Regions from separate parts of the Streptomyces sp. NPDC017202 genome, predicted to be linked through region 1. Evidence: riboswitches for the same ligand, from Rfam matches in the RefSeq annotation. Region 1 holds a riboswitch; each other region holds the start of a gene.

Region 1 (2,188 bases):
CACCGTCGAACCCGTCGACCTGGACGCCCAGTTGCCGCTGGGCATGTTCGAGGAGACCGACTACGTGGCGCAGCCGTTCCAGGTGGAGCCCGAGGACCGGCTGGTGTTCGTCAGCGACGGCGTCCACGCCGTGTCCCCGCCCGGTGGAGGGACGTACGGGGACGCCGCCCTGGCCCGCGCGATCACCGCCACCCGGCTGCTGCCGGCGGCCGAGGTCCCGCGTGCCGTGCTGCGCGAACTGGCGGGGCACCGCGGCGGGTCCGTGACGGAGGACGACGCGCTCGTGGTGTGCCTGGACTGGCACGGCCGCTGACCCTCCGGATTCCGGACCGGCACGGCCGCCGACCGACCGGTGTGCCGGAACCGGCACGGCCGCCGACCGGCCGGTGCACCCCGGCCGAAAGGGCCGCCGACCGGTGTCCGCGCGGCCCCGGTGCGGCCCCGGCGGGGCCGGTGTGCGCCGGGCCGGCACCCCGCGTCCGCCGCCCGTGCGCCCCCGTTCCCGCTTGTCACCGCCCCTGTCCTCGCACTACTGTCACCACGCCTTGGTGAACGGGAAATCCGGTGTGATGCCGGTGCGGCCCTCGCCACTGTGATCGGGAAGTCCGGCTCCGGCCCTCGCGGGCAGCCACTGGGTCCTCACGGACCCGGGAAGGCGGAGCACGGGCGGTGGTACCCGTCAGCCAGGAGACCGGCCAAGGCGCGTCAACCATCCACGAGGTGCTGGAGAGGGTCTGCTGAGCCATGCACATAGCCGAGGGTTTTCTGCCTCCGGCGCACGCGGTCGCCTGGAGCGTCGCGTCGGCGCCGTTCGTCGTCCACGGAGCCCGGTCGCTCACCCGTGAAGTCAGGGAGCATCCCGAGAGCACACTGCTGCTCGGTGCCTCCGGCGCCTTCACGTTCGTCCTGTCCGCACTCAAGCTCCCGTCGGTGACCGGGAGTTGCTCGCACCCCACCGGCACCGGCCTGGGCGCCGTCCTGTTCCGGCCGCCGATCATGGCCGTGCTGGGCACGATCACCCTGCTCTTCCAGGCCCTGCTGCTCGCGCACGGTGGCCTGACCACGCTCGGCGCCAACGTGTTCTCGATGGCGATCGTCGGACCGTGGGCCGGATACGGCGTGTACCGCCTGCTGCGGCACTACGGCCTGCCGCTGATGGTCACGGTGTTCGCCGGCGCGTTCGTCGCCGACCTGTCCACCTACTGCGTGACCAGCGTGCAGCTGGCGCTGGCGTTCCCCGACCCGAGCAGCGGGTTCCTGGGCGCGCTCGGCAAGTTCGGGTCCATCTTCGCCGTCACGCAGATCCCGCTGGCCGTGAGCGAGGGGCTCCTCACCGTCCTGGTGATGCGTCTCCTCGTGCAGTCCAGCAAGGGCGAACTGACCCGGCTGGGCGTGCTGGTGACCGGGGGCCGGAACCGGAAGCCGGACACGACCGGGGCGGTGACCCGGTGAAGCGGAACACGAAGATCAACCTCCTGCTGCTGCTCGCCGTGCTCGCGCTCGCGGTGCTGCCGCTGGCCCTGGGTCTCGGTGACCACAAGGAGCAGCCGTTCACCGGCTCCGACGGCGAGGCGGAGACGGCGATCACCGAGCTGGAGCCGGACTACGAGCCGTGGTTCTCGCCCCTGTACGAGCCTCCGTCCGGGGAGATCGAGTCGGCGCTGTTCTCCCTCCAGGCGGCCCTGGGCGCGGGCGTCCTCGCCTACTACTTCGGGGTGCGCCGTGGCCGCCGCCAGGGCGAACTGCGGGCGCTGGCCCGCCTGGAGGAGAAACAGGACGGGGCCGAGGCACGGGACGGGGCCGAGGCACGGGACGGGGCCGAGGCACGGGACGGGGCCGAGGCACGGGACGGGGCCGAGGCACGGGACGACGTGAGCGCGCCCGACGCCGGCAAGTCCCCGCAGGAACGGGTCTGATCGGACGTGCTGCCGATCGACGCGGCGGCGCACAGCAGTCGCTGGCGCCACCGCCATCCCGTGGACAAGGCCGTGCTGGGGCTCGGCCTCACCCTGCTCGCGGTCTCCCTGCCGCCCTGGCCGGGCGCGGCCCTGGTACTGCTGACGGCACTCGCCCTGCTGCTGGGTCCGGCGGGGGTGCCGCCCCGCCGGCTGTGGCGCGCCTACCGGGTCCCGCTGGGCTTCTGCGCTACGGGCGCGCTCACCCTCCTCGTCCAGGTGGGCGGGCCCGA
Region 2 (2,188 bases), on a different contig from region 1:
TGACATGTTCTGCGCCTTGAAGGGCGCCACCTTGACCCCCTGCCGCACCAGCCACCGGCAGATCCCGGCCGTGACGACGCTCTTGCCGGCGTCCGAGGTGGTGCCGGCGACGAGGAGACCCCCGCTCATGACGTACGCCCCTTCGCTCTCGCCGCGAGGACACCCGCGGAGACGACGCGCGCGGCGACGGTGACGCCGAGCGCGAGCAGGCCGACGCGGCGGGAGAGCCGCGCGGCACGTTCGATGTCGTGGGCCACGACGGGCCGCCCCCGCTCCCCGTTCAGCACGGGCCGGTGTTCGACGCGCCCGGCGTACGACAGCGTCCCGCCCAGCCGCACCCCGAGGGCACCGGCGAACGACGCCTCCACGGGACCGGCGTTGGGGCTGGGATGCCTGCGCGCGTCGGCCCGCCAGGCCCGCACCGCCCCGCGCGGGTCGTCACCGGCGACGGCGGCAAGGACGGCGGTCAGCCGCGCCCCCGGCCATCCGGCGACGTCGTCCAGCCGGGCCGACGCCCACCCGAAGCGGAGGTGGCGCGGCGAGCGGTGGCCGACCATGGCGTCCAGGGTGTTGACGGCCCGGAACCCGAGCAGTCCCGGCACGCCGCCGACGGCCCCCCACACCAGGGCGCCCACGACCGCGTCGGAGGTGTTCTCGGCGACGGACTCGACGACCGCGCGGGCGATGCCGTCGGCGTCCAGGGCCTGCGGGTCCCGTCCGCACAGGTGCGGCAGCCGTGCCCGCGCGCCCTCGACGTCCCCCGCTTCCAGGGCCCGCCCGATGCTCCGGGCCTCCCGTACCAGTGAGGTCCCGCCGACGACGGCCCACACGGCGGCACCGGTCAACGCGACGGAGGCGGCGGGGGAGCGGCGTACGGCACGGGAGGCGAGGGCTCCGAGGGCCACGGCGCCGCCGGCGCACACGGCGGTGTGCAGCGCGCCCCACCCGCGGTGGTCCCGCCACAGCACCCGTTCCACGCCGGCCGCGGCCCGCCCGAACACGGCGACCGGATGCCCCCGGCGCGGATCGCCGAGGAGGAGGTCCCCCAGGAGGCCGGCGGCGGCACCGTACGCGTATCGGCGATCGGCACCCATCGGCTCAGCCGGCCGACGGGCCGGGCAGCGACCTGGTGCGGTACCTCGAACGGCAGCCGAGCATGGCGATATGTCCTCACTCAGGGTGTCCACGCCCTGGTTCGACGAGACCGGCGACGAGAGTTCCTGGCTCCCGGGGGTGTCTACCCCGGTGACAGTGGCGGGACCGCGCCGGATTCACACCGGCTTCCTCTTCTGTCGCCGTACATGGCCCCGGCAGTCCACCACGGGCCCGGAACGGCCGTCAACTCGCTGTTGACCTGGGGCGGGACAGTGTGCAGAACCCCACACACCGCCGGTCACGGCCGTCACGCACGCGTGGGGCGCGGGACGGTGGTCCGTCCCGCGCCCCACGCGCGTGTGTGCGTGCCGGTCCGTCAGGCGACGATCAGCGAGATCCCGTAGGCCACCGCCCCGGCGCACGCCGCGAAGCACGCGTACGCGCCGGTGACGGCCAGGGTGGCGGAGCCGCCCTGGGCCGCGGCCCGTTCGCGGCGGGAGAGGCCCATGATGCCGAGGGTGAAGAGGGCCACGAGGGCCACGGTGACGACGAGACTGACGCCGAAGACGGAGCCGAGAGCCGCCCAGTCGATCTTCATGCTGCTTCTTCCTTCGTACCGGTGGGGGCGGGACTCAGACGGTGGTGACGGTGGGAGCGGCCGGCGGAGCCGGCTCCGCCGCCGGGGCGGGGATGGTGGCCGTGAGGTCCTCGGCGACCGTGCCCGCCGGGGGCGGGGTCACGGCGGCGATCGCGGTGGTGACCACGCCGGCCGGTTCCTCGTCCGCGTCGACGACGTTCGTGTGGTCGATGACCTCGCGCCGCGAGATCTTCCAGATCGCCGCGCTGGAGGCGATGAGGAACACCGCGACGAGCGCCGTGCCCCAGTCGCCGAGGCCGGTCACGTACTCGGCGAGGGCGCCGACCAGGGCCGCGGCCGGCAGCGTCAGGCCCCAGGCCACGAACATCCGGGTCGCGGTCGACCAGCGGACGACGCCGCCCTTGCGGCCGAGGCCCGCGCCCATCACCGAGCCGGACACCGAGTGCGTGGTGGAGAGCGAGAAGCCGAGGTGGGAGGAGGCCAGGATGACGGTGG
Region 3 (2,188 bases), on a different contig from region 1:
CTGCCGCGCGGCGCCGGTGGCCTGCGGGGCCGGGCCCGTCGCGTTCAGGGCGGCGACCAGGTCCGTGCCGCCGAACGCGCGCGGGTCGGTGCCCGTCGCGTGGGCGGCGAGGACCAGTTGGGCCCAGGCGGCGGGGCCGCTCTGCTTCGCCCAGGCGGCGGCGTTGCGCTGGAGCCAGGCCAGCGGCTTGCCCGCCTGCCCGGCGCCGCCCTGCGCGGCGAGCGCGACCACGGCGTCGGCGGTGTTGCCGTAGTCCGGCTGGTTCTCGGCGCCGGGGAGCACCGAGGTCAGGTACCCGTCCTTCGCGACGGCCTTCGCCAGGTAGGCGGCACCGTTGGCGGCGGCCTGCCGCGGGGTGGCGGGGGCGGCACAGGCGGTCGCGGCCGCCTTCTTCCCGGCGCCGGCCGCCAGGCCCTCGCCGAGCGCGCCGAGGACGCCCGCGGCCGTCGCGTCCGCGTTGGCCGCCAACGCGCCCTGCTTGTCGGGCTGGTAGGCGAAGGCGCCACCGTCGTCACAGGGCAGCGCGAACCCGACCAGGGCGTCGTACGGCGACTTCCCGCCCTTGACGACCTCGGCGGGCTTCTCCCCGGCCGCGGCCAGCGCGCCGACGACGACGGCCGTCGAGTTGGTGTCGCTGGCGCCGCCGGGGGCGTACCCCCAGCCGCCGTCCGCGTTCTGCACGGACTTCAGCCAGCCGACGGCCTTCTTCGCCGCGGCCTCGTGACCGCCGAGGGCCGCGAGGGCCTGTACGGCGGCGGCGGTGCTGTTGGTGTCGACCATCAGCTTGGCGTCGCAGGCCTGGGCGGGATCGGCGCGGAACGCGGCGAAGGAGCCGTTCGCGCACTGCTGCCCGGTCAGCCAGTCCACGGCCTTCTCCGCCGGCTTCACCCCGACCGTGTCCTGGGCGAGCAGCGCGAGCGACTGGCGCCAGACACCGTCGTACGTCGGGTCGGTGGTGCCGTACAGACCGGACGGGACCGCCACGGACGGGGTCGGCGACGGGGACGCGGCCACGGCGGGCGTGGCGGCGCCGATCACTGCGGTGGCGGCCAGGACGGCGGCGCTGCGGCGGACGTTCATGATCGGCGGGTGCCTCTCCCTGTCAGGGGGCCGGGCAGCGCGGGACACCCCGGCGGCTCGGCTCCGCATACCTCGACGGTGCCCGTGCGGCGGCGGCGCCGACGCACGTGAGCCGGTCACGTCCCGTCGGGGCAGTCCGGCTGGCCACGGTGTCCGGTGGCTCACGGTTGCGGGTCAGCGCCGGAATTGCACCGGCTTTCCCCCGTACGGGTGTGATGACGACGGGGCCACTGTACTCGGCCGTAGGAAAGGCCCTGAGGGCCGCCCGTGAGGACGGGCGGACGGCGGAAGGAGCGGTGGTGCGAGCGGTGGCGGGCCCTGGGGGAGCGGTGGCGGGCCCCGGGGGAGCGCTACTCCCGCGCCCCCGGCTCCGGCACGTCGATCAGGCGGCAGGCCGTCTCGATGTCGCTGCGGACCTGGGCGATGGAGGCGCGGCCCGAGAGCCAGGCGATGAGGGCCGAGTGCCAGGTGTGTTCGATGACGCGGACCGCGGAGAGCTGGTACGGGGTGGGGTCGGCCAGGCCCGTCGCGTCGAGGATGATCGCGGTGGTCTGGCGGGAGACCTGGTCGACCTCGGGCGAGACGCTGCGGTCGGCGAAGGTGAGGGCGCGCACCATCGCGTCGGCGAGATGGGGCTCGCGCTGGAGGGCCCGGAAGGCGCGCATCAGGGTCTCGGCGACGCGGGCGGAAGGGGTGTCGCCCGCCGGGGGCTTCTTCCGCAGCGTGCCGTGCAGGCGCTCCAACTGGTCCTGCATGGTGGCGACCAGCAGGTGCACCTTGGACGGGAAGTAGCGGTAGAGCGTGCCCAGGGCCACCTGCGAGGACTCGGCGACCTCCCGCATCTGCACCGCGTCGAACCCGCCCCGGCTCGCCAGCCGCGCGCTCGTGTGCAGGATGCGGCGGCGGCGGGCCTCCTGCCGCTCGGTGAGGGGGGCGGCGGAGGGGCGCCGGACGCTGGTGTCCACCTTGTCCCCCTTGGCTTGCGCAGGCATGGGTCCCGTTCCGTGACGGTCGGTGAGGGCGTGGGATCGCTCAGCGGACACAGGGCGCCGGGCCGTGGCGTGAATCACCTGATCCACTGCTCACAGCGTCCTTACCTGCCGGTAGA

The links. Region 1 has a riboswitch for cobalamin ahead of ACH4N1_RS33595 (energy-coupling factor ABC transporter permease). Riboswitches for the same ligand answer to the same signal wherever they lie in the genome.
Region 2: another riboswitch for cobalamin. It lies ahead of ACH4N1_RS26130 (cobalamin biosynthesis protein); the one in region 1 lies ahead of ACH4N1_RS33595 (energy-coupling factor ABC transporter permease).
Region 3: another riboswitch for cobalamin. It lies ahead of ACH4N1_RS01405 (prenyltransferase/squalene oxidase repeat-containing protein); the one in region 1 lies ahead of ACH4N1_RS33595 (energy-coupling factor ABC transporter permease).

The regions. Positions count from the first base shown of each region.
Region 1 covers NZ_JBIRNP010000033.1:24,060-26,247, reverse strand. Annotated here, with positions in the region: gene ACH4N1_RS33600 (PP2C family protein-serine/threonine phosphatase) at 1-313, shown strand, start outside; cobalamin riboswitch at 530-715, shown strand; gene ACH4N1_RS33595 (energy-coupling factor ABC transporter permease) at 745-1,452, shown strand; gene ACH4N1_RS33590 (energy-coupling factor ABC transporter substrate-binding protein) at 1,449-1,916, shown strand; gene cbiQ (cobalt ECF transporter T component CbiQ) at 1,923-2,188, shown strand, end outside.
Region 2 covers NZ_JBIRNP010000016.1:58,664-60,851, reverse strand. Annotated here, with positions in the region: gene ACH4N1_RS26135 (cobyric acid synthase) at 1-129, opposite strand, end outside; gene ACH4N1_RS26130 (cobalamin biosynthesis protein) at 126-1,094, opposite strand; cobalamin riboswitch at 1,195-1,327, opposite strand; gene ACH4N1_RS26125 (hypothetical protein) at 1,472-1,693, opposite strand; gene ACH4N1_RS26120 (anion permease) at 1,728-2,188, opposite strand, start outside.
Region 3 covers NZ_JBIRNP010000001.1:343,649-345,836, reverse strand. Annotated here, with positions in the region: gene ACH4N1_RS01405 (prenyltransferase/squalene oxidase repeat-containing protein) at 1-1,080, opposite strand, end outside; cobalamin riboswitch at 1,188-1,321, opposite strand; gene ACH4N1_RS01400 (TetR family transcriptional regulator) at 1,431-2,072, opposite strand.